Regions from separate parts of the Agromyces marinus genome, predicted to be linked through region 1. Evidence: predicted binding sites of a transcription regulator. Region 1 holds the regulator's gene; the other holds the start of a gene.
The links. The regulator LexA, encoded in region 1, represses DNA repair genes until DNA is damaged. The targets are predictions, from matches to a motif close to TCGAACANNTGTTCGA.

Region 1 (14,466 bases):
GCGTGGCCCGAGCGGACCGAGTCCGCGCCGGGCGGGTGACCCGCGGACCCTCTCCGAAGACGCGTTCGACACGCCGACGCGCGGTTCGAACATCCGTTCGGGAGCTGCGCTAGGCTCCTCACCAGCGGGAGGGATGACGCATCCATCCACAGTCGGCGGCCTTCGGGCGACGGATGTCGGTGGTCGGCCATACGGTCGATGCGTCGGAACACCCCGCCACCGCCTTGTCGCGAGACGTGCCGGTCACGGCCTGGCACGCGGACGACAGCCTAGAGGCAGCCGCCGAACCCACGAAGGAGCACCGATGCCATCACCCGCAGACCGCGAGAAGGCCCTCGAGACCGCACTCGCCCAGATCGACCGCCAGTTCGGCAAGGGGTCGGTGATGCGCCTCGGAAGCGAGGAGCGCGCACCGGTCGAGGTCATCCCCACCGGCTCGATCGCGCTCGACGTCGCACTCGGTGTCGGCGGCCTCCCGCGCGGCCGGATCATCGAGATCTACGGCCCGGAGTCCTCGGGCAAGACCACGCTCACGCTCCACGCGATCGCGAACGTGCAGCGGGCCGGCGGCATCGCCGCGTTCATCGACGCAGAGCACGCGCTCGACCCCGAGTACGCCAAGAAGCTCGGCGTCGACATCGACTCGTTGCTCGTGTCGCAGCCCGACACGGGTGAGCAGGCGCTCGAGATCGCCGACATGCTCGTGCGGTCCGGCTCGATCGACCTCGTCGTCATCGACTCCGTCGCGGCGCTCGTGCCGCGCGCCGAGATCGAGGGCGAGATGGGCGACTCGCACGTCGGCCTCCAGGCGCGCCTCATGTCGCAGGCGCTGCGCAAGCTCACGGGCGGACTCAACCAGACCAAGACCACGGCGATCTTCATCAACCAGCTCCGCGAGAAGATCGGCGTGTTCTTCGGCAGCCCCGAGACGACCGCGGGCGGCAAGGCGCTGAAGTTCTACGCGTCGGTGCGCCTCGACATCCGCCGCATCGAGACGCTGAAGGACGGCACCGACGCGGTCGGCAACCGTACCCGCGTCAAGGTCGTCAAGAACAAGATGGCGCCGCCGTTCAAGCAGGCCGAGTTCGACATCCTGTTCGGCGTCGGCATCTCGCGCGAGGGCAGCCTCATCGACTACGGCGTCGACCAGGGCATCGTGAAGAAGTCCGGTGCCTGGTACACCTACGACGGCGACCAGCTCGGCCAGGGCAAGGAGAACGCGCGCAACTTCCTCCTCAAGAACCCCGACATCGCCGCGGACATCGAGCAGAAGATCCTTGCGAAGCTCGGCATCGGGATGCCCGCGGGGGCACCGGTCGCCGTGCCGGCGAACGTTGAGTCGCTCGCGGCCAAGCGCAAGGGCGCCTGACGGGCACCACGATGAGCGAGCAGGGAACCGAGCGTCTCGCACCGGTCACCTACCTGCCGTGGGTGTCGTCGTCGGCAGGACGGGCCGACGACGACACCGCTCCGCTCGACCGGGCGGTCGCATCGCACCCGGCCGGATCCGCCGTACGTCGCGGGGGGCAGGGGGGCACGCAGCGTTCGTCCTCCGCACGGGTCGGCGCTGCGGTGCCCGACCCGGAGGAGACCGGAACCGAACGCGACGATCGCATCGACCGGCTCATCGTCTCGCGGCTGCGGCGATCATCGCTCTCGGTCGCCGAGGTGCGAGCCATCCTCGTCGAACACGGGCTCGACGACGCCGAGGTCGAGGAGTGGCTCGAGCGATACGAGCGTCTCGGGTACCTCGACGACCGACGGCTCGCCGAACAGCTCGTGCACGCCCATGAGCGACGGGGGCGCGGCAGCGGCGCGCTCGTGCACGAACTCGGCCGACGCGGCATCGCCGACGAGCTCGCGCGCGAGGCCGCCGACGCCCTCGACCCCGAGATCGAGTTCGAGCACGCCCTCGCCGTCGCCGAACGCCGCGCGAGACAGCTCGGTGGACTCGAGCGCACCGTCGCCGAGCGGCGGCTCTCGGCGTTCCTCATGCGTCGCGGGTACGGCAGCCAGCTCGTCCGACGGGCGGTGGCGATCGCGCTCGATGGCGCGGCCGACGGCGGAGGCGGAGCCGACACGCGCGGATCGTAGACTGGTTCGACCATGAGCACCATTCACGAGGCGATGCCCGCTGCAGCGGAATCCATCGCCGCAGACGAAGCCGCGCCCCGCACCTACGAGGTCCGAACCTACGGGTGCCAGATGAACGTGCACGACTCCGAGCGGCTCAGCGGCTCGCTCGAAGCGGCCGGGTACGTGCCGGCCGACGGGGTCGAACCCGACATCGTGGTGATCAACACGTGCGCGGTGCGCGAGAACGCCGACAACAAGCTCTACGGCAACCTCGGGCACCTCGCGGGGGTCAAGCGACGCCATGCGGGCATGCAGATCGCCGTCGGCGGCTGCCTCGCCCAGAAGGACAAGAGCGTCATCCTCGAGAAGGCGCCATGGGTCGACGTCGTGTTCGGAACCCACAACATGGGCTCGCTGCCGAGCCTGCTCGAGCGCGCCCGCCACAACGACGAGGCGCAGCTCGAGATCCTCGACGCCCTCGAGGTGTTCCCCTCGACGTTGCCCACCAAGCGGGACTCGACCTACTCCGGGTGGGTCTCGATCTCCGTCGGCTGCAACAACACGTGCACGTTCTGCATCGTGCCCGCCCTCCGCGGCAAGGAGAAGGACCGCCGCCCGGGCGAAATCCTCGCCGAGGTCCAGGCGCTCGTCGACGACGGCGCCATCGAGGTGACGCTGCTCGGCCAGAACGTCAACTCCTACGGGGTCGAGTTCGGCGACCGGCAGGCGTTCGGCAAGCTGCTCCGCGCCACGGGCGCGATCGACGGCCTCGAGCGCATCCGCTTCACGAGCCCCCACCCGGCCGCCTTCACCGACGACGTCATCGACGCCATGGCCGAGACGCCGAACGTCATGCCGCAGCTGCACATGCCGCTCCAGTCGGGCTCCGACCGCATCCTCAAGGCCATGCGTCGCTCGTACCGTTCCGAGAAGTTCCTCGGCATCCTCGATCGGGTCCGCGCGAAGATCCCGAACGCCGCGATCTCGACCGACATCATCGTCGGCTTCCCCGGCGAGACCGAGGAGGACTTCCAGGAGACCCTGCGCGTGGTCGAGGCCGCCCGGTTCGCGTCCGCGTTCACGTTCCAGTACTCGATCCGGCCCGGCACGCCCGCCGCGACGATGGCCGACCAGGTGCCCAAGGAGGTCGTGCAGGAACGCTACGAGCGCCTCGTGGCGCTCCAGGAGCGCATCTCCTGGGAGGAGAACCAGAAGCTCGTCGGCGCTCCCGTCGAGGTGCTGGTCGCGACCGGCGAAGGCAAGAAGGATGCCGAGACCCATCGCCTCACCGGTCGTGCCGAAGACAGCCGGCTCGTGCACTTCGAGGTCCCCGCGGGTTCCGAGCTCCCGCGCCCCGGCGACGTCGTCTCCGTCGTGATCACCCAGGCCGCGCCCTTCCACCTCATCGCCGACTCCACCGACGATGCGCCCCTGCGGGTCCGCCGCACACGCGCCGGCGACGCATGGGATCGCGCGCAGGCCGAGAGCTGCGGCGTTCCCGCCGCGCCGGGCGCGGCATCCGCTCCCGGACGCGTGTCGCTCGGGCTGCCGGGCCTGCGGGTCGCCACCACCCCGATCTACGACCCGACCGACGGCCAGCGCTGAGGTGGCCTGCGCGCAGGTGACCAGCACTGACGTGAGCCTCATCGCGGTCGTCGGCGCGACGGGAACCGGCAAGTCCCGCTTCGCGCTCGACCTCGCCCACGCGATCGCCGCGACCGGCCGACCCGCCGAGGTCGTCAACGCCGACGCGATGCAGCTCTACCGCGGCATGGACATCGGCACCGCGAAGCTGCCGGAGGCCGAGCGCGAGGGCGTGCCGCACCACCTGCTCGACGTGCTCGAGGTCACCGACGAGGCATCCGTCGCCGCCTACCAACGAGACGCCCGACGCGCGATCGAGGCGATCGCCGGGCGCGGCGGCGTCGCGCTGCTCACGGGCGGGTCGGGCCTGTACGTCTCGAGCGTCATCCACGACCTGCGGTTCCCCGGAACGGATGCCGCGATCCGCGCCCGGCTCGAGGCCGAGCTCGACCGGGTCGGACCGGGGATCCTGCACCGCCGCCTGCGCGAGATCGACCCCGAGACGGCCGCGAGCACCGACCCGCAGAACGGCCGTCGCATCGTGCGTGCCCTCGAGGTCATCGAACTCACGGGCGAGTCCAAGGCCGCACGCCTGCCCGACGAGCCCGTGCCCTGGCGCCCGCACCGCATCGTGCACCTGCGCGCCGAGCGCGCCGACCTCGTCGCCCGGCTCGATGCGCGCGCGGCGGGCATGTGGGCGGAGGGCCTGGTCGACGAGGTCCGCGGCCTCGTGCCTGCCGGCATCGAACGCGGTGTGACCGCGCGCAAGGCCATCGGCTACGCGCAGGCGCTGGGCCAGATCCACGAGCGGATGCCGGAGGCCGACGCGATCGCCGAGACGCAGGCGCTGACCCGCACCTACGCGCGCAGGCAGGTCGGATGGTTCCGGCGGTACGCCGCGGCATCCGTCGTCGACGCCCTCGACCCGGCCGCCGTCGCGGCCGAGGTGGCACGGCAGGCGAGCGTCGCCTGAACGCAGCCTGAGCGTCGCCTGAGCGCCGGAGGCGGTCCGACGGGCCCTCGGCCGCTGCCTAGACTGGTGCGATGGCGTTCGATCTGCGCTTCACCAAGGGCCAGGGCACGGGCAACGACTTCGTGCTGACCAGCGACCCCGACGGGGAGCACCCGCTCGACCCCACGCGGATCGCGGCCGTGTGCGATCGCCGGTTCGGCGTCGGCGCCGACGGGTTCATCCGGGCGGTGCGCTCCGAGCGACTGCCCGAGGGCGAAGCCGCACTCGCGGAGGATCCGGGCGCGACGTGGTTCATGGACTACTGGAACGCCGACGGCAGCCCGTCCGAGATGTGCGGCAACGGCATCCGCGTGTTCCTGCGCTTCCTCATCGACCAGGGGCTCATCGCACCCGTCGACGGCGAATGGGTCGCGATCGGCACGCGTGCCGGGGTGCGCCGGGTGCGCACGTCGCCCGGAGGCTTCGAGGCCGACCTGGGCCTCTGGCGCCTCGACGGCGGCGAGCCGCTCGTGCGCGCGAAGAACCTGCCCGTCGCGCGCCCCGGGATCGGCATCGACGTGGGCAATCCGCACGTCGTGGTCGCCCTCGCCGACGACGACGAGCTCGACGGACTCGACCTGTCGTACGTCCCCGTGGTCGAACCGGCGCCCGACACCGGCGCGAACATCGAGTTCGTCGTGCCGGCCGACCCGCTCGTCGACGGCGGCCGCGGCCGCATCCGCATGCGCGTGCACGAGCGCGGGTCGGGGGAGACCCTCTCGTGCGGCACGGGAGCGGTCGCCTCGGCGCTCGCGGTGCGGTACTGGGCGGGCGCGGGCGCCCCGGACGAGTGGATCGTGCAGGTGCCCGGCGGCGTCGTCGGCGTGCGCATGCAGGTGCAGGGCGACGGCGAGCACGTGCTGCTCTCGGGCCCGGGCGAACTCGTCTTCGACGGGGTGCTCAGCCTGGGCTGAGCAGGCCTCGTTCGCGGCCCACCGCGAGCACCCGGAACCCCTTCGAGGACCCGGCGCGCTCGACGCGCCACCCCTCGCCGAACTCCTCGGCGATCCAACGGGCGAGCGAATCGGCGCCGAGGTTCTTCTGCACGACCAGCCACGCGGTCGCGTCGTCGTCGAGCCGCGGCAGCCAGCGGCGAAGCAGGGCGTGCAGCTCGGCCTTGCCGATGCGGATCGGCGGATTCGACCAGATCGTGGCGAACCGGACCTCCTCGGGGACGTCGTCGGGCAGCGCGGCCGAGACATTGCGCACGCCCAGGCTCCGGGCGTTGCGGCGCACGAGGTCGAGCGCTCGTTCGTTGACGTCGACGGCCCACACCGTGGCATCCGGTGATTCGAGGCCCAGGGTGAGCGCGATCGGCCCCCATCCCGCCCCGAGATCGAGCAGGTGCCCGGTCGACGGCGGCGACGGCACCTCCTCGAACAGGACGCGCGTGCCGACGTCGACGTGGTCGGGGCTGAAGACGCCGCCCGCGGTCCGCACCTCGACGTCACGGCCCGCCAGCTTCACGGAAACGGTCCGCAGGGAGGCCGGATCGGCGGGCTTGGACGAGAAATAGTGCTCCTGCGGCATACAGGGGAACCTATCGCAGCACACCCCAAGTAGGCTTGATCGGATGAACGAGCAGGAACCCGGCACCCACGACGATGCGGTCGACCGCGTCCTGCGCAGCGCGGACGCGCACGCCGGCGTGTCCAGGTTCGGCGGAGCGGACGCCACGTCGATCCAGCGTGCGGGCCTGGACGCGACCGGCGGCGACGGGTTCGACGGCGACCAGTACGACCGCGAGGAACGTGCGGCGCTGCGCCGCGTCGGCGGACTCTCCACCGAGCTCGAGGACGTCACCGAGGTCGAGTACCGGCAGCTGCGGCTCGAGAACGTCGTGCTCATCGGCGTCTACGCGCAGGGCTCGCTCGAGGACGCCGAGAACTCGATGCGCGAGCTCTCGGCGCTCGCCGAGACCGCGGGGGCACGCGTGCTCGACGGGGTCCTGCAGCGGCGCCCGCATCCGGACCCGTCCACCTACCTCGGCCGGGGCAAGACCGAGGAACTCCGGCACCTCGTCGCCGCACTCGGCGCCGACACGGTCGTCGCCGACACCGAACTCGCGCCGAGCCAGCGGCGCGCCCTGGAGGACGCGGTCAAGGTCAAGGTCATCGACCGGACGGCCGTCATCCTCGACATCTTCAGCCAGCACGCCAAGAGCCGCGAGGGCAAGGCGCAGGTCGAGCTCGCGCAGCTCGAGTACCTCCTGCCGCGCCTGCGCGGCTGGGGCGAGTCGATGTCGCGTCAGGCCGGTGGCCAGGTCGGCGGCGCCGGTGCGGGCATGGGCTCGCGCGGTCCGGGTGAGACCAAGATCGAACTCGACCGCCGACGCATCCACTCGCGCATGGCGAAGCTGCGCCGCCAGATCGCGGGCATGAAGCCCGCACGCGACGCCAAGCGGGCCAACCGCAAGCGCAACGCGGTGCCGTCGGTCGCGATCGCCGGCTACACCAACGCGGGCAAGTCGAGCCTGCTCAACCGCATCACGGGTGCGGGCGTGCTCGTCGAGAACGCGCTGTTCGCCACGCTCGACGCGACCGTGCGCCGCAACACCACCGCCGATGGGCGCGTCTACACGATCGCCGACACCGTCGGGTTCGTGCGCAACCTCCCGCATCAGCTCGTCGAGGCGTTCCGTTCGACGCTCGAGGAGGTCGCCGACGCCGACCTCGTCGTGCACGTCGTCGACGCCGCCCACCCCGACCCCGCCCAGCAGATCGCCACGGTCCGCGACGTGATCGGCGAGGTCGGTGCACGCGACATCCCCGAACTCGTGGTCTTCAACAAGGCCGACCTCGTCTCCGCCGAGGACCGCCTCGTGCTGCAGGGCCTCGTGCCGGGCGCCGTGTTCGCGTCCGCGCGCACGGGCGAGGGCGTGCCCGACGTGCTCGCCGCGATCGGCCGCATGCTGCCCGACCCCGCCGTCGAACTCGACCTGCTCGTGCCCTACGACCGCGGCGACATCGTCTCCGCGCTGCATGAGGGCGGTCGGGTCCTCTCGACCGAGTACGTCGAGGACGGCACGCGCATCCGCGCGCTCGCCTCACCCGAGCAGGCCGCGCAGCTCGAGTCGTTCCGGGCGGCCGCGAGCGCGTAGCATCCGCTGCCCGAGTCACTCGTCGTAACAACCGCCGCGCCGCCGGATCGCGCGGCGTATCGTCGCAGCAGATCGTGACGAACGGCCCGACGCCGATCGTCTGGAGCGACAGCCGAGCCCGGCACCCGCCCGCGAGACCCACCTGCCGTGACGGCCGGTCGGGCGCGGCGTGCCGTGCATCCGACCATCCGGTCGCGGGCGTCCCCTGGAGCGAGATGAGCGGACCGGAACCCGACGACGCAGTGACCGCGCCGCTCCCGCCGATCTCGTTCGAGCTCTTCCCGCCGAGAACGGATGCCGCGGCGATCGCCCTCGGCCGCACGATCGACCGGCTCGCCGACGTCGATCCGGCGTTCATCTCCGTGACCTTCGGTGCCGGTGGGTCGAGCCGCGACCGGTCGCTCACCGTGCTGCGCTACATGCTCGAGCACACGCGCGTGGAACCCATGGCGCACCTCACGTGCGTCGGATCCAGCCACGCCGAGGCGAACCGGCTCGTGCGCGAATTCCTCGACGCGGGAGTGACGAGCTTCCTCGCGCTGCGCGGCGACCCGCCCGCGGGCGCCGCGGACGCGGACGACGCGATCGGCGACCTGCGCAGCGCCGCCGAGCTCGTGCAGCTCATCCACCGCGTCCAGGAGGAGCGCGAGCCCTTCGGGCAGTCGCGCATCCCGGGCATCCCCGGCGCGACCGCGATCGGTGCACGCCCGCGCCCCGAGCGGGTCGCCGTCGCGGCCTTCCCGACCGGACACCCGCGTTCGCGCGGGACGAGCCAGGACGTCGACGTGCTGCTGGCGAAGGAGATCGCGGGCGCGACGCTCGCGATCACGCAGCTCTTCTGGCACGCCGACGACTACCTCGGCTTCGTCCAGCGCGCGCGCGCAGGCGGAGTGGGCATCCCGATCCTCCCGGGGATCATGCCCGTCACCAACCCCGCCCGCCTGAGCCGCCTCGAGCAGCTCACCGGGGTGCCGGCGCCCGCGAGCCTGTCGATCGGCCTCGAGATCGAACCCGACGCCGACGAGCAGTTCGCCATCGGCGTCGAGTACGCCTCGAACCTGTCCGCCGAGGTGCTCGCGGGCGGTGCGCCCGGCCTGCACCTGTACACCTTCAACCGGCACGAGGCCGTCCTGGCCGTCCTCGGCCGGCTCGACCGCGCCGACGACCCCGCACCCGTCCCCGCCAGGATCCCCGCACCCACTCCCGCCACCGCGGGCACCGAGAGGAACACGAGAGAACGATGACCGCACCGACCTTCCCCACCGGAACGATCCTGGGCTACCCCCGCATCGGGCGACGCCGCGAGCTCAAGCGCGCGGTCGAGGCGTTCTGGGCCGGACGCATCGACGCCGCCGAGCTCGAGACGACCGCCGCCGAGCTGCGTGCGGCGACGCGCGAACGCCTCGCCGCACTCGGCCTCGGCCGCACCGACTCGGCGATCCCCGAGAGCTTCTCGTACTACGACCAGGTGCTCGACGCCGCGGTCGCGGTCGGAGCGATCCCCGCCCGCTTCGAGCGGCTGCGGGGCGCGGACGGCCGGCTCGACCTCGCCGGCTACTTCACCGTCGCGCGCGGCGAGGGTGCCGACGCCCCGCTCGAGATGACGAAGTGGTTCGACTCGAACTACCACTACCTCGTTCCCGAGATCGGCCCCGACACCGCGTTCGCCGCGAACGCCGACGCGCTCGTCGCCCAGGTGCGCGAAGCGCGTGCGGCGGGCTTCGTCACGCGCCCCGTGCTCGTCGGGCCGGTCACCTTCCTGCTCCTGTCGAAGGCAGCGGATGGCGCACCCGACGGGTTCCGCCCCATCGACCGCCTCGCCGACCTCGTGCCGGTCTACGCGCGACTGCTCGCCGAACTCGCCGCCGCCGGGGCCGAATGGGTGCAGCTCGACGAGCCCGGGCTCGTCAGCGAGAGCATCGACGAACCGCGTGAGCGCGTGATCGCCGCCGTGTCGGCCGCATACGACGCGCTCGGCGCTGCCGTGGAGCGCCCCGCCATCCTCGTCGCGGCCCCGTACGGCGGTCTCGACGACGCACTGCCCGCGCTCGCGGCGACTTCCGTCGAGGCGCTCGCCCTCGACCTCGTGCGCGGCGACGTCCCGACCGGGCTCGACGCCGCGACGACCGAGGCGCTCGCGGCGAAGACCCTCGTCGCGGGCGTGGTCGACGGGCACAACATCTGGCGGGGCGACCTCGCGCACGCCTTCGCGCTCGCCGATTCGCTGCGCGAGCTGTCGGGCGCGGTGGCCGTGTCGACCTCGACCTCGCTGCTGCACGTTCCGCACGACGTCGACGACGAGACCGCGCTCGACGCCCGGCTGGCGAGCTGGCTGGCGTTCGCCGACCAGAAGGTCGCGCAGGTGGCTGTGCTCGCCCGCGGCCTCGCCGAGGGGCGCGACGCGATCGCGGACGAGCTCGCCGCGGCATCCGCTGCCCTGGTGGACCGCGCCGGCGCACCCGGCGTGCAGGTTCCCGCCGTGCGCGACCGGCTCGACGCGCTCGGCGCGTCGGCGTTCGCGCGCGTCGACTACGACACCCGCGTCGCCGCCCAGGACGACCTCGCGCTGCCGGCGCTGCCGACCACGACGATCGGGTCGTTCCCGCAGACCGCCGACATCCGTCGCGCGCGAGCCCGCCTGGTCGCGGGCGAGCTCACCGACGCCGAGTACCGCGAGCTCATGCGGGAGGAGATCGCCCGGGTCATCCGCCTCCAGGAGGACCTGGGCCTGGACGTGCTCGTGCACGGCGAACCCGAGCGCAACGACATGGTGCAGTACTTCGCCGAACTGCTCGACGGGTTCGCGGTCACGCAGCACGGCTGGGTGCAGTCCTACGGTTCGCGATGCACGCGCCCGTCGATCCTGTGGGGCGACGTCTCCCGCCCGGCGGCCATGACCGTCGACTGGTCGACCTACGCGCAGTCGCTCTCCGACAAGCCCGTCAAGGGCATGCTCACGGGCCCCGTGACGATCCTCGCGTGGTCGTTCGTGCGCGACGACCAGCCGCTCGGCGACACCGCCCGGCAGGTCGCGCTCGCGCTGCGCGACGAGATCGGCGACCTCGAGCGGGCCGGCATCCGCATCATCCAGGTCGACGAGCCCGCGCTGCGCGAGCTGCTGCCGCTCAAGCGCGCCGACCAGCCCGCCTACCTCGACTGGTCGGTCGGTTCGTTCCGCCTCGCGACCGCGGGGGCGGCGCCGGCCACCCAGGTGCACACCCACCTGTGCTACTCGGAGTTCGGCGTCGTCATCGACGCGATCCGCGCGCTCGACGCCGACGTCACCTCGATCGAGGCGGCGCGCAGCCGCATGGAGGTCGTCGGCGACCTCGCCGCGAGCGGCTTCGACCACGGCGTCGGACCCGGCCTCTACGACATCCACTCGCCGCGCGTTCCGAGCGTCGAGGAGGTGCGGGCGCTGCTCGAGACCGCCGTCGCCGGCGTTCCGGCCGGCCGGCTCTGGGTGAACCCGGACTGCGGCCTGAAGACGCGCGGCTACGACGAGACCGTCGCGTCGCTGGCCAACATCGTCGCCGCGACCCGTGCCGTGCGCGAGGGCGTGACCGTCGGGGCCTGATCGGCCCGGTCGGCCCGGGTCGCCCTGATCCACGAGAGCGGATGCCGCGGCGCGAGCCGTGGCATCCGCTCTCGCCCGTCTCCCGCCCGCGCGGCGAGGCGGTTCGCGCGCGTCAGACCGTGCGGAGGACCGCGACGACCTTGCCGAGCACCTCGGCGTGGTCGCCGAGGATCGGCTCGAACGCCGTGTTGCGGGGGAGCAGCCAGGTGTGGCCGTCGCGCTGGCGGAATACCTTGACGGTCGCCTCGCCGTCGAGCATGGCTGCGACGATCTCGCCGTTCTCGGCGGTGGGCTGCGACCGCACCACGACCCAGTCGCCGTCGCAGATCGCCGCATCGACCATCGAGTCGCCGACGACCTTGAGGATGAACAGCTCGCCCTTGCCCACGAGCTGGCGCGGGAGCGGGAAGACCTCCTCGACCTGCTGCTCGGCCGTGATCGGGATGCCGGCGGCGATGCGCCCGACGAGCGGGACCATGGCCGCGTCGCCGACCGGTGCGGGATCGGCGGCGCCTGCCGGGCGTTCGGTGCCGGGCACGTCGATGAGGATCTCGAGCGCGCGCGGCCGGTTCGGATCGCGTCGGAGGTAGCCGGACAGCTCGAGCTGGTTGAGCTGGTGCGTGACGCTCGAGAGGGAGGAGAGCCCGACGGCGTCGCCGATCTCGCGCATGCTCGGCGGGTAGCCGCGATCGGCCACCGAGGAGCGGATGGCGTCGAGGATCGCGAGCTGCTTGGCGCTCAGCGTCTTGCGCCGACGGGACCGGCCGCCCGTGCCGCGCGCCTGGTCGATGTCGGTGCTCACGGGCCTCGCCTCCGGTTCGGCGTTCGGATGTCGGTGGTCGGTGTTCGACTGTCGTCGGACATTCGAAACTGTATCCGCCTCGCACGCGCACGACAAACATCCGTTCGAGTGTGTCGCGGAAACGGCGGCGGGAATCCCACCTCCCGACGCTTGCGGGTTCGAATGTTCGAAGATATATTCGGAACACAGGTTCGCATCCGGCCTTCCCGGCCGAAGGCCGGATGCGAGACCGACTCGGATCGGGCGGTGTCTCGGGAGGTGCGCAGATGAGTGCAGTGGTGATCAGGGCTGCCGGAGCGATGTCGGTGATGCCCGGCTTCCCGTCGCAGTCGCGTTCGCCGAAGCGTCGCCTCCGGTTGACGCGGCGTGGGCGCGCGGTGTTCACGACCCTGGCGGCGCTGCCGCTCGTGGCGGGCGTGCTCACGGGGGCACTGGCCTCCGGCGGCGCGGTCGCCGGCATCGACGACGGGCGTGCGCCCGCCGTGCTCGAGACGTTCGAGGTCGGCGCGGGCGACACCCTGTGGGCCATCGCCGAGTCGATCGCGCCGTCCGCCGATCCGCGCGACGTGATCTACGAGATCATGCGACTGAACGGTCTGCGCGACGCGGTCGTGCAGCCCGGCCAGCAACTCGTGCTTCCCGCCGCTCCGTGAGTGCGGACCCCGCCGAAACAGGCGCAACCGCGCGGATAGCATTGATCGGTGACGAGTCTCGACGATCTGCCCATCCGTGACGACCTGCGTGGCAAGGCGCCGTACGGTGCGCCGCAGAAGCACGTGCCGGTCGCGTTGAACGTCAACGAGAACACGCATCCGATCCCGGAGGACGTGGCGCACGACATCGTCGCGCGCGTCGCTGCGGCGATCATCGGCCTGAACCGGTACCCCGACCGGGAGTTCACCGATCTGCGCACGGCGCTCGCGGACTACCTCGGCCACGACCTCGCCCCCGAGCACATCTGGGCGGCCAACGGCTCGAACGAGGTCCTCCAGCACGTGCTGCAGGCGTTCGGCGGTCCGGGGCGGACCGCGCTCGGCTTCGGTCCGACCTACTCGATGTACGGGCTCATCGCCGACGGCACGGGCACCGCGTGGATCGCGGCGGACCGCGACGCCGACTTCGAACTCGCGCCCGAGACGGCCGTCGCCGCGATCCGTCGACACGACCCCGACATCGTGCTGCTCTGCTCGCCGAACAATCCGACCGGCACCCCGCTCCCGCCCGAGACCGTCGCGGCCGTCGCGGATGCGGCGCGCGGCGTCGTGGTCGTCGACGAGGCCTACCACGAGTTCGCCGCCCCCGGGACGCCGAGCGCGCTCGAACTGCTCCGCGGTCGACCGCGTCTGCTCGTCTCGCGCACGATGAGCAAGGCCTTCGCGTTCGCCGGCGCGCGCGTCGGCTACCTCGCAGCCGATCCGGCCGTCGTCGACGCCCTGCGCCTCGTCCGGCTCCCGTACCACCTGTCGGCGCTCACCCAGGCCGCCGCCCTCGGCGCGCTCGCCCACGCCGACGAGATGCTCGCGATGGTCGACGAGATCCGCGGCCAGCGCGACCGCATCACGCGCGAGCTCGCGGGCATGGGCTTCACCCCGTACCGCAGCGGCTCGAACTTCGTCCTCTTCGGCGGGGTCGCCGACCCGCCCGCCGTCTTCGCGGCGCTCCTCGAGCGCGGCATCCTGATCCGCGAGATCGGACTGCCCGGATGCCTTCGGGTGACCGCCGGAACCGAGGCCGAGACCACCGCGTTCCTCGAGGCGATCGCGCTGTTCGCGCCGAACGACCCGTCGACGACCCCCGAATAGGATGACCGCATGAGCACCACCGAACGCCCATCGCGCACCGCGCGCGTCCAGCGCGAGACCAGCGAATCGAGCATCGACCTGTCGATCGACCTCGACGGCACGGGCGCGAGCGACATCGAGACGAGCGTGCCGTTCTACGACCACCTCCTCACCGCGTTCGCGAAGCACTCGCTCACCGACCTCACCGTGCGCGCGCGCGGCGACATCGAGATCGACGTGCACCACACCGTCGAGGACGTCGGCATCGTCCTCGGCACGGCGATCCGACAGGCGCTCGGCGACAAGCGCGGCATCTCGCGCTACGGCGACGCGCTCGTGCCGCTCGACGAGGCGCTCGCGCAGGCCGTGGTCGACATCTCCGGGCGCCCCTACCTCGTGCACACGGGCGAGCCGGCCGGGTTCGAGTTCCACCTCATCGGCGGCCACTTCACCGGATCGATGGTGCGGCACGTGTTCGAGGCGATCACCCACAACGCCGGGCTCACGGTCCACATCGACGTGCGCGGCGGCCGC
Region 2 (14,466 bases), 440 kb from region 1:
CAAGGTGCTTCCGCGCGACTACGCCGCGGTGCTCCGCACCCGCCAGTCCGCCGTCGACGAGGGCCTCGACCCCGACGGCGACGTGGTGTGGTCGAGAATTCTGGAGGTGACGGGTGGCTGACCCGAAGGGCTTTCTGAAGGTCACCGAGCGGGAGCTTCCGAAGCGTCGCCCCGTGCCGGTGCGGATCATGGACTGGAAAGAGGTGTACGAGCCGGGCGATTCCGCTCAGCTGCGGCGCCAGGCGGGGCGCTGCATGGACTGCGGCGTGCCGTTCTGCCACCAGGGGTGCCCGCTGGGCAACCTGATCCCCGAGTGGAACGACCTGATGTGGCGGGGCGAGGGCCGTGCCGCGATCGAGCGGCTGCACGCCACGAACAACTTCCCGGAGTTCACCGGTCGCCTGTGCCCCGCGCCGTGCGAGTCCTCGTGCGTGCTCGGCATCAACCAGCCGGCGGTGACGATCAAGCAGGTCGAGGTCTCGATCATCGACCAGGCGTTCGGGAGCGGCTGGGTCCAGCCCCAGCCTCCCGGGCGCCTCACGGGCAAGACGGTCGCGGTCGTCGGGTCGGGCCCCGCGGGTCTCGCGGCGGCGCAGCAGCTCACGCGCGCCGGCCACACGGTCGCGGTCTACGAGCGCGACGACCGCATCGGCGGCCTGCTCCGGTACGGGATCCCGGACTTCAAGATGGAGAAGCGCCACCTCGAGCAGCGCCTGGCGCAGATGACCGCCGAGGGCACGAGGTTCCGTGCCGGGGTCGAGATCGGCGTCGACCTGTCGTGGGACGAACTGCGTCGCCGATTCGACGCGGTCGTCGTGGCGACCGGCGCGATCGTGCCGCGGGACCTGCCGATCCCGGGTCGCGACCTCCCCGGCGTGCACTTCGCGATGGACTACCTGGTGCAGTCGAACCGGGCGGTCGCCGGCGACGACGTGTTCGACCAGATCAGCGCGGAGGGCAAGCACGTCGTCGTCCTCGGCGGTGGTGACACGGGTGCGGACTGCATCGGCACCGCGCACCGGCAGGGAGCCCTGTCGGTGACGAACCTCGCGATCGGCAAGCAGCCGGGCACCGCGCGTTCGTCCGATCAGCCGTGGCCGATGCACCCGACGCTGTTCGAGGTGCAGAGCGCCCACGAGGAGGGCGGTCAGCGGCAGTACCTCGCCTCGACGGTCGAGTTCCTCTCGAACGACGCGGGCGAGGTCCGGGCGATCCGCGTCGCGGAGACCGAGTACCTCGACGGACGCCGGGTTCCGAAGGCGGGAACGGAGCGCGAGATCCCCGCGGATCTCGTGCTGCTCGCGCTCGGCTTCACCGGGCCCGAGACCGAGGCTGCCTCGGAGCAGCTCGGACTCGTGGCGACCGAGCGCGGCAATCTCGCGCGCGGCGCCGACTACGCGACCGAGGAGCCGGGCGTGTTCATCGCCGGCGACGCCGGTCGCGGGCAGTCGCTCATCGTGTGGGCGATCGCCGAAGGGCGCGCTGCGGCGGCATCCGTCGACCGGTACCTTGAAGGTGCGACGCAGCTGCCGAGCCCGATCCCTGCGACGGCGCGAGCCTTCGCCGTGTGACCGGCGCCGGTCGGCGCCCGTCGAATCTGATCCAGCGCCTCGGCGCGTAACCCCTGGAGCACAGAACACATGAGAAGAGCGAAGATCGTCGCCACCCTCGGGCCGGCGACATCGAGCTATGAGCAGATCCGCGCGATCGTCGATGCGGGCGTGAACGTGGCGCGGATGAACCTCAGCCACGGCAGCTACGACGTCCACGAGGGCGTCTATCAGAACGTGCGGAAGGCCGCGAACGACTCCGGCAAGGCCGTGGCGGTGCTCGTCGACCTGCAGGGGCCGAAGATCCGCCTCGGCAAGTTCGCCGACGGCCCGCACGAACTCGCCGAGGGCGACGTCTTCAAGATCACCACCGAGGACGTGGCCGGCACGAAGGAGCTCGTCGGCACGACGTTCAAGGGCCTGCCGCAGGACGTCCGGCCCGGCGACTTCCTCCTCATCGACGACGGCAAGGTCCGCGTCGAGGTCGTCGAGTCCGATGGCACCGTGGTCACGACCAGGGTCGTCGTCGCGGGCCCGGTGTCGAACAACAAGGGCATCAACCTTCCCGGTGTCGCGGTCAACGTTCCGGCACTCTCCGAGAAGGACGAGGCCGACCTGCGCTGGGCGATCCAGCTCGGAGCGGATGTCATCGCACTCTCGTTCGTGCGCAACGCCTCCGACATCGAGCGCGTGCACGAGATCATGGCCGAGGAGGGACGCAGGCTCCCCGTCATCGCGAAGATCGAGAAGCCGCAGGCGGTCGATGCGCTCGAGGAGATCATCGAGGCCTTCGACGGCATCATGGTCGCCCGCGGCGACCTCGGCGTCGAGCTCCCCCTCGAGGCGGTGCCGATCGTGCAGAAGCGCGCGGTCGAGATCGCACGGCGACTCGCCAAGCCGGTCATCGTCGCGACGCAGATGCTCGAGTCGATGACGCACGCGCCGGTGCCGACGCGCGCCGAGACCTCGGATGTCGCGAACGCGATCCTCGACGGCGCGGACGCGGTCATGCTCTCGGGCGAGACGAGCGTGGGCGAGTACCCGGTGCAGACCGTCCAGACGATGGCGCGGATCGTCGAGTCGACCGAGAAGCACGGCCTGGACCGCATCGACCCGCTCGGCACCAAGCCGCGCACGCAGTCGGGCGCGATCACGCTCGCCGCGGTCGAGGTCGCGGACTTCGTCGAGGCGAAGTACCTGTGCGTGTTCACCGAGACGGGCGAGTCGGTGCGACGGATGGCGCGCATCCGCAGCGTCATCCCGATCCTGGCGTTCACGCCGGACCCGGCGATCCGGCGCCGTATGGCGCTCTACTGGGGCGTCGAGTCGTTCGTCGTGGAGCGGGTGACCCACACCGACCAGATGGTCGGCCAGGTCGACGACGTGCTCGAGAAGACGGGCAAGGCCGCTCCGGGCGAGAAGGTCGTCATCATCTCGGGTTCGCCTCCCGGCATCCCCGGCACCACCAACGACGTGCGCGTGCACATCGTGGGCGAGGTGCTCTGATCCGACACGAAGGGCCCGGTCGCTGCGGCGGCCGGGCCCTTCGGCGTCCGCATCGTGGGATTTCGGCGTGCGGGGCGGATGCCGCTGCGCCCGTTCCCCTCGGTGCCGGTGGTGGGGGTCGAACCCACACGCCCTTTCGGGCAAAGCATTTTGAGTGCTCCGCGTCTGCCATTCCGCCACACCGGCCTGACGGCCCAAGGCAGAAGAATACCGTAGGCTCTTCTGCGTGACAGACACCGAAGACACCCAGCCGGCACCGCGACGCGTCGTCGTCGCGGAGGACGAGTCGCTCATCCGCCTCGACATCGTCGAGACCCTGCGCGACAACGGCTTCGAGGTGGTCGGCGAGGCCGGCGACGGCGAGACGGCGGTGCAGCTCGCGACCGAGCTGCGCCCCGACCTGGTCATCATGGACGTGAAGATGCCCCAGCTCGACGGCATCTCGGCAGCGGAGCGACTCTCCAAGGGGCACATCGCCCCGGTCGTGCTCCTGACCGCGTTCAGCCAGAAGGAACTCGTCGAGCGCGCCAGCGAAGCCGGCGCGCTCGCCTACGTGGTCAAGCCGTTCACCCCCAACGACCTGCTCCCCGCGATCGAGATCGCGCTCGCCCGCCACGCGCAGATCATCGCGCTCGAGGCCGAGGTCGGCGACCTCGTCGAGCGCTTCGAGACCCGCAAGCTCGTGGACCGTGCGAAGGGCCTGCTGAACGAGAAGATGGGGCTGTCCGAGCCCGATGCGTTCCGCTGGATCCAGAAGGCCTCGATGGACCGTCGGCTGACGATGCGCGACGTCTCCCAGGCGATCATCGAGCAGCTCGCTCCGAAGAAGTCCTGACCCCCTGTTCCCGCCGGGCGACGAGCCCGATGACGGATGCCGCGACGACCCGGTTCGTCGCGGCATCCGTCGTCTTCGGGGGCGAGCGATGGCGGCCCCGGGCGCGACGGGCGGTGTCGGTGCCCGCTTGTAGTCTTGTCGGGTGCCGGACCCCACCCCCGTGAAGCCCACCCTGCTCGTCGTCGACGGCCACTCGCTGGCCTACCGCGCCTTCTATGCGCTCCCGGTCGACAGCTTCAGCACCCGCGACGGCCAGCACACGAACGCCATCCACGGCTTCCTGTCGATGCTGCTGATGCTGCTGCGGAACGAGCGCCCGACGCACCTCGCCGTCGCGTTCGACACGTCGCGCGAGTCCTTCCGGACCCGCGAGTACGCCGAGTACAAGGCGAACCGCAGCGCGACCCCGCCCGAGTTCAAGGGCCAGATCCCGCTCCTGCAGGAGGCGCTGCGGGCGATGCGCATCACGGTGCTGACCAAGCCCGACTTCGAGGCCGATGACATCCTCGCGACGCTCGCGACCCGCGGCGCCGCCGACGGGTTCGACGTGCTGGTGGTCTCGGGCGATCGCGACACGATCCAGCTCGTCGACGACGACATCACGCTGCTGTACCCGAACGTGCAGGGCGTGTCGCAGCTCAAGCGCTACGACACGGACGCCGTCATCGAGAAGTACGGCGTCCGCCCCGAGCAGTACCCCGAGATCGCGGCCCTCGTCGGCGAGACGAGCGACAACCTGCCCGGCATCACGAAGGTCGGCGAGAAGACCGCGGTGAAGTGGCTGGGCCTGTACGGCAGCCTGGACGGCATCCTCGAGCACATCGACGAGATCAAGGGCGTCGTGGGCGAGAACCTGCGTCGCGAGCGCGAGAACGCGGTCCGCAACCGACGGCTCAATCGGCTCGTCCGCGATCTTGAGCTCGAGGTCGAGCTTCCCGACCTGGCCGCGCAGCCCATGGATGAGGCGGCCGTGCGCGAGATCTTCGACCGGCTCGAGTTCAAGACCCTGCTCGAGCGGGTCACCAAGATGGCCACCGAGGCGAACGGGCTGACCTCGGACGGCACGGCGGCCCTGTCGGCCGAGACCGAGCCGACCGTGGTCGCGCCGGTGCCGCAGTCGCTGCGCGGCGAGGCGCTCGCGGAATGGCTCGCCCGCGCGACCGCCGCGGAGCCGGCCGGACTCGGGCTCAGCATCGAGGTCCTCGACGGGCGGGTCATCGGCGCCGGGGTCGCGAGCACGACCGAGAGCGTGCGACTCGAGTGGGCGGCCGGCGACGAGGCCCTCGCGCCGTTCGAGGCCTGGCTCGCGAGCGAGGCGCCCAAGGTCATGACCGACGCGAAGCCCCAGCTCAAGGCGATGCGTCGATCCGGCCTCGACTTCTCCGGCCTCGAGGTCGATACGCTCATCGCCGGGTGGCTCGTGCGGCCGAGCCTCCAGGAGAAGGACCTGGTCGACCTCGTCTCGCGATACCTCGGCGAGGATGTCCCGATGGCCGATCCGTCGCAGCTCGTCCCGGACGCTGACGGCACGGCCGGCGCGCCGGAGTTCGCCTGGTACTCGCTCCGCGTCGCGCCGGTGCTGCTCGCCGCGCTGTCGGAGGGGTCGCGTCGCGTGCTCGCGGACATCGAGATCCCGATCGTCGGCGTGCTCGCCGAGATGGAACTGCGCGGGGTCACGGTCGATCATGAGCGACTCGCAGCCCTCTCTGCCCAACTGGGGGAGCGGGCCGCAGGGCTCGCCGCGTCGGCGTACGCCGAGATCGGGCGAGAGGTGAACCTCGGCTCGCCCAAGCAGCTCCAGGAGGTGCTCTTCGACCAGCTCGGCATGCCGAAGACGCGCGCCACGAAGACCGGCTACTCGACCGATGCGGGCGCCCTCGCCGACCTCCAGGAGACCAATCCCCACCCGTTCCTCGGACTCCTGCTCGAGCACCGCGATGCGACGAAGCTCCGTCAGATCGTCGAGACGCTCGACAAGTCGATCCAATCCGACGGGCGAGTGCACACGAGCTACGTCCAAGTCGGCACGACGACGGGACGCATCTCCTCGACGGACCCGAACCTGCAGAACATCCCGGTCCGGACCGAGGAGGGGCGGCGCATCCGTGCCGCGTTCACCCACGGCGCCGAGTTCGGCGAGCTGCTGACGGCCGACTACTCGCAGATCGAGATGCGCATCATGGCGCACCTGTCCGAGGACCCCGGCCTCATCGAGGCGTTCCACTCCGGCGAAGACCTGCACCGGTTCGTCGGTGCGCGCATCTTCGACGTCGATCCGGGGGAGGTCACGCCCCTCATGCGGACCAAGGTCAAGGCCATGTCGTACGGCCTGGCCTACGGACTCAGCGCGTTCGGCCTGTCCAAGCAGTTGCGCATCGACCGGGCCGAGGCGACCAAGCTCATGAAGGACTACTTCGAGCGGTTCGGCGCGGTCCGCGACTACCTCCGCGGGGTCGTCGCGCAGGCCAAGCTCGACGGGTACACGGAGACGATCTTCGGCCGCCGCCGGCCGTTCCCCGACCTGAACAGCCCGAACCGCGTGCTGCGCGAGAACGCCGAGCGCGCGGCGCTCAACGCGCCGATCCAGGGATCGGCCGCCGACATCATGAAGTTCGCGATGATCGGAGTGGAGCGCGAACTGCGGGAGCGCGGCCTGCGCTCGCGCATGCTCATGCAGGTGCACGACGAGCTCATCTTCGAGGTCGCGGGCGACGAGGGCGACGAGCTCGAGGCCGTCGTCCACGACCGGATGTCGCATGCCGCAGAGCTGCTCGTCCCGCTCGACGTCCAGGTCGGGCGTGGTCGTGACTGGGAGGATGCCGCGCACTGAGCGACGATGCCGTGGCGTGCTGCCGCGGCATCCGCTCGTCCGGGAATGGAAGAGGAACGCATGACCATCGCAGATCGCACCCCGACCGACGTCGACCGCATCGCCGAAGCCTGGGTCGACACCATCGTCGAACTGCAGCCGACGCTCGGCACGCATCTCGGGCGAACGGACCAGGACCACCGGCTTCCGGACTTCTCACCCGAGGGCCATGCGGCCCGCGTCGCGGCGACGCGGGCGACGCTCGCGGAGCTCCGCAGTGCGGTGGCCGCCGACGACGTCGACGAGATCACGGTCGACGACCTCGGGAGCGAGCTGGAGCTGGCGCTCGAATCGGATGCTGCGGATCTCCACCTGCGCGACCTCAACGTCATCGCGAGCCCGCCGCAGGAGATCCGGGAGGTGTTCGATCTCATGCCGACGGGCGACGAGGAGGCGTGGGCTCGCATCGCGACGCGCCTCCGGGGCGTCCCGGACGCGATCGACGGCTACCTCGCCACGCTCCGCGCGGGCATCCGTGCCGGCACCGTTCCCGCGATCCGGCAGGTCCGCGAGGTCGCCGAGCAGGCGCGCCGCCAGGCTCGAGCGGACGGCTTCTTCGCCTCGTTCGCAGCTGGTGCCGAGGGCACGGCTGGAGACGCGCTCCGACGTGACCTCGACGACGGCGCGGCGGCCGCGGCATCCGCGTACGCACGGCTCGCGGAGTTCCTCGACGGCGAGCTCGCGCCTGCGGCGGGCCCGGAGGACGCGGTCGGACGGGAGCGCTACGCGCTGGCCTCCAGGCGCTTCCTGGGCGCGGTCGTCGACCTCGACGAGACGTACGAGTGGGGACTCGAGGAACTCGCGCGCATGGTCGCCGAGCAGCAGTCGATCGCGAACGAGATCCTTCCGGGAGCGAGCGTGGAGGAGGCGGTCGCGCACCTCGAACGCGACCCGTCGCGCAAGCTCCGTGGCACGGACGCCCTTCGCGCATGGATGCAGGAGACCAGTGACCTGGCGGTGGCCGAGTTGGGCGCCACCCAGTTCGACATCCCGGAGGAGATCCGCACGCTCGAATGCCTCATCGCGCCGACCCAGGAGGGCGGGATCTACTACACGGGTCCGAGCGACGACTTCTCGCGGCCGGGCCGGATGTGGTGGTCGGTGCCGGAGGGGGTCACCGAGTTCGACACGTGGCGCGAGAAGACGACGGTGTACCACGAGGGCGTTCCGGGGCACCACCTGCAGATCGGGCAGGCGGTCGTGAACCGCGGCACGCTCAACACGTGGCGACGACAGCTCGCCGGCACGTCGGGCCACGCCGAAGGCTGGGCCCTCTACGCCGAGCGGCTCATGGAGGAACTCGGCTACCTCGACGACCCCGCCGACCGGCTCGGGATGCTCGACGGCCAGCGCCTGCGCGCGGCGCGCGTCGTGCTCGACCTCGGCGTGCACCTGGGCAAGCCGCGCCCCGACGGCGCGGGCACCTGGACGGGGGAGTACGCGTTCGAGTTCCTCGGCCGGAACGTGAACATGCCCGCGGAGTTCGTGCGGTTCGAGGTGCACCGCTACCTCGGCTGGCCGGGGCAGGCGCCGTCGTACAAGGTGGGCCAGCGGATCTGGGAGCAGCTGCGCGACGAGGTGCGCCGGCGCGAGGGCGCCGGCTTCGACATCCGCTCGTTCCACTCGCGGGCGCTCGGGCTGGGCGGGGTGGGGCTCGACACGCTGCGCTCGGCGATGGGTTGCTGACCGGGTTGCCGGGGGCTCCCGCATCCCGCTACGATGGAGCGTCACTCGTGTGACAATCCTGTCCGCCTGCCCGTCGCGGACCAATCCAAGAAACACTCACCGCGTCGGGCCCGATATTGTCCATTCGGAGCATCCACTACATGACCACCGTAACGACCAAGGCACCCAAGCAGGTCGCGATCAACGACATCGGTTCTGCTGACGACTTCCTCGCCGCGGTCGAGAAGACCCTCAAGTTCTTCAACGACGGCGACCTCATCGAGGGCACCGTCGTGAAGATCGACCGCGACGAGGTCCTCCTCGACGTCGGCTACAAGACCGAGGGCGTCATCCCCTCGCGCGAACTCTCCATCAAGCACGACGTCGACCCCAGCGAGGTCGTCGAGGTCGGCGACACCGTCGAGGCCCTCGTTCTCCAGAAGGAGGACAAGGAAGGCCGTCTGATCCTGTCCAAGAAGCGCGCGCAGTACGAGCGCGCTTGGGGCGACGTGGAGAAGATCAAGGAGAACGACGGCGTCGTCACCGGCCAGGTCATCGAGGTCGTCAAGGGCGGCCTCATCGTCGACATCGGCCTGCGCGGCTTCCTGCCCGCATCGCTCATCGAGCTCCGCCGCGTCCGCGACCTCACGCCGTACCTCGGCCAGGAGCTCGAGGCCAAGATCCTCGAACTCGACAAGAACCGCAACAACGTGGTCCTGTCGCGCCGTGCCCTCCTCGAGCAGACCCAGTCGGAGTCGCGTTCGACCTTCCTCCAGAACCTCCACCCGGGCCAGATCCGCAAGGGCGTCATCTCGTCGATCGTCAACTTCGGTGCGTTCGTCGACCTCGGTGGCGTCGACGGTCTCGTCCACGTCTCGGAGCTCTCCTGGAAGCACATCGAGCACGCGTCCGAGGTCGTCGAGGTCGGCCAGGAGGTCACCGTCGAGGTGCTCTCCGTCGAGCTCGACCGCGAGCGCGTCTCGCTGTCGCTCAAGGCGACGCAGGAGGACCCGTGGCAGGTCTTCGCGCGCACGCACGCGATCGGCCAGGTCACCCCGGGCAAGGTCACCAAGCTGGTGCCGTTCGGTGCGTTCGTCCGCGTCGCAGACGGCATCGAGGGCCTCGTGCACATCTCGGAGCTGTCGGGTCGCCACGTCGAGCTGGCCGAGCAGGTCGTCTCGGTGGGCGAAGAGGTCTTCGTCAAGGTCATCGACATCGACCTCGAGCGTCGTCGCATCTCGCTGTCGCTCAAGCAGGCGAACGACGGCGTCGACCCCGAGGGCACCGAGTTCGACCCGGCGCTCTACGGCATGCTCACCGAGTACGACGAGCAGGGCAACTACAAGTACCCGGAGGGCTTCGACCCGGAGACCAACGAGTGGCGCGAGGGCTTCGAGTCCGCGCGCGAGGCGTGGGAGCAGGAGTACGCTGCCGCGCAGGCTCGCTGGGAGGCGCACAAGAAGCAGGTCGCGGCCACGATCGCGGCCCAGGCGGAAGACGACTCGTTCACGGGTTCGTCGTTCTCGAGCGACTCGGCCGGGTCCGGCACCCTCGCCGACGACGCGTCGCTCGCGGCGCTGCGCGAGAAGCTCTCGAGCAACTGATCGCCGAGCAGCCGCAGGCTGCTCGAACAACGGAAGGCCGGTCCCGCTGGGGCCGGCCTTCCGGCGTTCCGGGCGGCATCGGCGCCCGGCGACGCAATAGGCTGTCGATGTGTATCTGATCGGCCTCACCGGCGGCATCGCGTCGGGCAAGTCCACCGTCGCGCGCAGGCTCGTCGAGCACGGCGCCATCCATCTCGACGCCGACCAGCTCGCGCGTCGCGTCGTCGAACCGGGAAGCGCGTGCCTGCGGGCGATCGCCGCCGAGTTCGGCGAAGGCATGCTCCGTGCCGACGGCACGCTCGACCGACAGCGCCTCGGCGACCTCGTCTTCCACGACGAGGATGCGCGCGCACGGCTGAACGCCATCGTGCACCCGGCGGTCCGCGAACTCTCGGGTCGCCTGATCGCCGAAGCGGATGCCGAGGACCCCGACGCCGTCGTGGTGTACGACGTTCCGCTGCTCGTCGAGGCGCAGGTGGACCATCCGTTCGACCTCGTTGTCGTCACGAGCGCGCCCAAGCGCGCCCAGGTCTCGCGCCTCGTCGAGGAGCGCGGCCTCGACCCCATCCACGCCGAGGCGCGCGTCGACGCGCAGATCGGCGACGAGGAGCGGCGCGCGGTCGCGGACGTGGTCATCGACACGGGCGGGACCATCGCCCACACCATGAGCCAGGCGGACGCGCTGTGGGTGGACGTCGATCGCGCGCGGCGGGCGAAGCGGGCGCAGCCGAGCGGATGACGCGGCCGCGGCGCGCGCACCCCGGTACCGCCTGCGCCGGACCCGGCGTCGACATCGCACCCGGCCGCGGTGTCGGCGGTGGAACCTAGACTTGCGTGCATGCAGTCGACGCGTTCCGTGCGCCCGTTCGAGGTCGTCAGCGAGTACTCGCCGAGCGGCGATCAGCCGCAGGCGATCGCCGACCTCGCCGCGCGCATCAACGCGGGTGAGACCGACGTGGTGCTGCTCGGTGCGACCGGGACGGGCAAGTCGGCGACGACGGCGTGGCTCGTCGAGCAGGTGCAGCGTCCGACGCTCGTGCTCGCCCACAACAAGACCCTCGCGGCGCAGCTCGCGAACGAGTTCCGCGAGCTCATGCCGCACAACGCGGTCGAGTACTTCGTCTCGTACTACGACTACTACCAGCCCGAGGCGTACGTCCCGCAGACCGACACCTTCATCGAGAAAGACTCGTCGATCAACGCCGAGGTCGAGCGGCTCCGGCATTCGACGACCAACTCGCTCCTCAGCAGGCGAGACGTCGTCGTGGTCTCGACGGTGTCGTGCATCTACGGCCTCGGCACTCCCGAGGAGTACCTGAATGCGATGATGCCGCTCCAGGTCGGCCAGCGCGTGGACCGCGACTGGCTGATCCGGAAGTTCGTGTCGATGCAGTACTCCCGCAACGACGTGGCGTTCTCGCGAGGCACGTTCCGGGTTCGCGGCGACACGATCGAGATCATCCCGGTCTACGAGGAGCACGCGATCCGCATCGAGATGTTCGGCGACGAGATCGAGTCGCTGCACAGCCTCCACCCCCTGACCGGTTCGGTGATCGCGAAGCTCGACGCGGTCCCGGTGTTCCCGGCGTCGCACTATGTCGCGAGCGTCGATGTCATGCAGCGCGCGATCGGCACGATCCGCGACGAGCTCGACGAACGGCTTCAGGAACTCGAGCGCGAGGGCAAGCTGCTCGAGGCGCAGCGACTGCGGATGCGGACGACGTTCGACCTCGAGATGATGGAGCAGATCGGGTTCTGCTCGGGCATCGAGAACTACTCGCGACACATCGACGGTCGCGCAGCGGGCGAGGCGCCGCACTGCCTGCTCGACTACTTCCCGGACGACTTCCTCGTCGTGATCGACGAGTCCCACGTCACGGTGCCGCAGATCGGCGCCATGTACGAGGGCGACGCGTCCCGCAAGCGCACGCTCGTCGACCACGGGTTCCGGTTGCCCAGCGCGCTCGACAACCGGCCCCTGAAGTTCGACGAGTTCAAGGATCGCGTCGGGCAGACCGTGTACCTGTCGGCGACGCCCGGCAAGTACGAACTCGGCATCGCCGACGGCATCGTCGAGCAGATCATCCGCCCGACCGGTCTCGTCGACCCCGAGATCGTGGTCAAGCCGACGAAGGGCCAGATCGACGACCTGCTCGAGGAGATCCGACTGCGCGCGGAGCGCGACGAGCGCGTGCTCGTGACGACCCTGACCAAGCGGATGGCGGAGGAGCTCACCGACTTCCTCACCGAGGCCGGGGTCCGGGTGCGGTACCTCCACTCCGACGTCGACACGCTCCGCCGCGTCGAACTGCTGACCGAGCTGCGTGCCGGTGTCTACGACGTCCTGGTCGGCATCAACCTGCTGCGCGAGGGGCTCGACCTCCCCGAGGTCTCGCTCGTCGCCATCCTCGACGCCGACAAGGAGGGGTTCCTGCGCTCGTCGACCTCGCTCATCCAGACGATCGGCCGTGCCGCGCGCAACGTCTCGGGTCAGGTGCACATGTACGCCGACGTCATGACCGACTCCATGCGGTCGGCGATCGACGAGACGACGCGACGGCGCGAGAAGCAGGTCGAGTACAACCGTGTGAACGGCATCGACCCGGCCCCGTTGCGCAAGCGGATCGCCGACATCACCGAGGTCCTGGCGCGCGAGGAGGCCGATACGGCCGCCCTCCTCGCCGGCCGCGACGTCAAGGCCGGTTCTCCGGTCCCGCGGCGCGAGGGCATCGCGGCATCCGGTGCGAACGACCTCGAGGAGCTGATCCGCGACCTCAACGAGCAGATGCTCGAGGCTGCGGGCGAGCTGAAGTTCGAGCTCGCGGCACGACTGCGCGACGAGGTTTCCGAGCTCAAGCGCGAACTACGCCAGATGGAGAAGGCCGGTCACCTCGGCTGAGCGGAGCCCGCACCTGCGATCCGGCCGGTCTTCGAACGTGTGTTCGCTGAGAGCGCTCGTGTGCGAGCCGGCAGTGTCGGAGGTGGTTCGTAGACTCGGAGGGTGCCAGTTTCACGTCTCGATGCCCATTCGCGCCTGAGTGTCCGCGGGGCACGCGTCCACAACCTGCGCAACGTCGACGTCGAGATCCCTCGCGACGCCATGGTGGTCTTCACCGGCCTGTCCGGCTCGGGCAAGTCCTCGCTCGCGTTCGACACGATCTTCGCCGAGGGGCAGCGTCGGTACGTCGAGTCGCTGTCGGCCTACGCGCGGCAGTTCCTCGGCCAGGTCGATCGCCCCGACGTCGACTTCATCGAGGGGTTGAGCCCGGCCGTGTCGATCGACCAGAAGTCGACCAACCGCAACCCGCGCTCGACCGTCGGCACGATCACCGAGATCTACGACTACATGCGGCTCCTCTGGGCTCGCATCGGCGTGCCGCACTGCCCCGAGTGCGGTGAGAAGATCCAGCGCCAGACCGTGCAGCAGATCGCCGACCGGCTCATGGAGCTCGAGGCCGGCACCCGCTTCCAGGTGCTGAGCCCGGTCGTGTCGAAGAAGAAGGGCGAGTTCGTCGACCTGTTCCGCGAGCTCTCGGGTCAGGGGTACTCGCGAGCGGTCGTCGACGGCGAACTGATCCGGCTCGACGAGCCGCCGAAGCTCAAGAAGCAGGTCAAGCACGACATCTCGGTGGTGATCGACCGGCTCGTGGCATCCGATGACATCCTCGGGCGGCTCACGGACTCGCTCGAGACCGCGCTCAGGCTCACCGACGGTCTCGCCCAGATCAACTACGTCGACCTCGAGGGCGACGCGGCGTGGCAGACCTTCTCCGAGAAGCTCAGCTGCCCGAACCAGCACCCCATCGCGCTGACCGAGGTCGAGCCGCGCACCTTCTCGTTCAACGCGCCGTTCGGGGCGTGCCCGCAGTGCTCGGGTCTCGGAACGCGGATGTCGGTCGACGAGGACCTGCTGCTCGGGGACCCCTCGCTCAGCATCGCCGAGGGCGTCATCCTGCCGTGGACCTCCCAGGGCAAGAGCCTCTACAACTACTACGAGAAACTGCTCGACGGCCTCGCGCGCGACCTCGGGTTCTCGCTCGACACGGCGTGGGAAGACCTCGACGAGTCCGTCCGCAGCGCGGTGCTGCGCGGCGACAACTTCGAGGTCCGGGTGCGCTGGCGCAACCGGTACGGGCGCGAGATGAGCTACACGTCGGGCTTCGAGGGCGTCGTGCCGTACATCGAGCGGCAGTACCTGCAGGCCGAGACCGACGTCCAGCGGGCCCGCTGGGCGGAGTACCTCCGCGAGGTCCCGTGCCCGGTGTGCCGCGGCGACCGGCTCAAGCCCGAGGTGCTCGCGGTGCTCGTCCACGACGCGTCGATCGCCGACGTCTGCCGGCTGAGCCTGCACGATGCCCGCGCCTTCATGGACCGCCTCGAGCTGACCGACCGCGAGCAGGCGATCGGCGCGCAGGTCCTGCGCGAGATCAAGCTGCG

Region 2: a site for LexA is predicted at 12,960-12,975, ahead of uvrA (excinuclease ABC subunit UvrA). Genes of this name have one in related genera too.

The regions. Positions count from the first base shown of each region.
Region 1 covers NZ_CP087879.1:1,264,207-1,278,672, forward strand. Annotated here, with positions in the region: gene DSM26151_RS05960 (DUF6226 family protein) at 1-39, shown strand, start outside; gene recA (recombinase RecA) at 305-1,369, shown strand; gene DSM26151_RS05970 (regulatory protein RecX) at 1,381-2,094, shown strand; gene miaB (tRNA (N6-isopentenyl adenosine(37)-C2)-methylthiotransferase MiaB) at 2,128-3,681, shown strand; gene miaA (tRNA (adenosine(37)-N6)-dimethylallyltransferase MiaA) at 3,698-4,633, shown strand; gene dapF (diaminopimelate epimerase) at 4,705-5,586, shown strand; gene DSM26151_RS05990 (class I SAM-dependent methyltransferase) at 5,573-6,202, opposite strand; gene hflX (GTPase HflX) at 6,246-7,772, shown strand; gene DSM26151_RS06000 (methylenetetrahydrofolate reductase) at 7,988-9,016, shown strand; gene metE (5-methyltetrahydropteroyltriglutamate--homocysteine S-methyltransferase) at 9,013-11,349, shown strand; gene lexA (transcriptional repressor LexA) at 11,462-12,139, opposite strand; gene DSM26151_RS06015 (LysM peptidoglycan-binding domain-containing protein) at 12,418-12,804, shown strand; gene DSM26151_RS06020 (histidinol-phosphate transaminase) at 12,853-13,953, shown strand; gene hisB (imidazoleglycerol-phosphate dehydratase HisB) at 13,963-14,466, shown strand, end outside.
Region 2 covers NZ_CP087879.1:1,701,135-1,715,600, reverse strand. Annotated here, with positions in the region: gene gltB (glutamate synthase large subunit) at 1-121, shown strand, start outside; gene DSM26151_RS08015 (glutamate synthase subunit beta) at 114-1,571, shown strand; gene pyk (pyruvate kinase) at 1,641-3,056, shown strand; tRNA gene DSM26151_RS08005 (tRNA-Leu) at 3,160-3,242, opposite strand; gene DSM26151_RS08000 (ANTAR domain-containing response regulator) at 3,283-3,891, shown strand; gene polA (DNA polymerase I) at 4,034-6,721, shown strand; gene DSM26151_RS07990 (DUF885 domain-containing protein) at 6,782-8,446, shown strand; gene rpsA (30S ribosomal protein S1) at 8,587-10,029, shown strand; gene coaE (dephospho-CoA kinase) at 10,139-10,768, shown strand; gene uvrB (excinuclease ABC subunit UvrB) at 10,868-12,928, shown strand; gene uvrA (excinuclease ABC subunit UvrA) at 13,031-14,466, shown strand, end outside.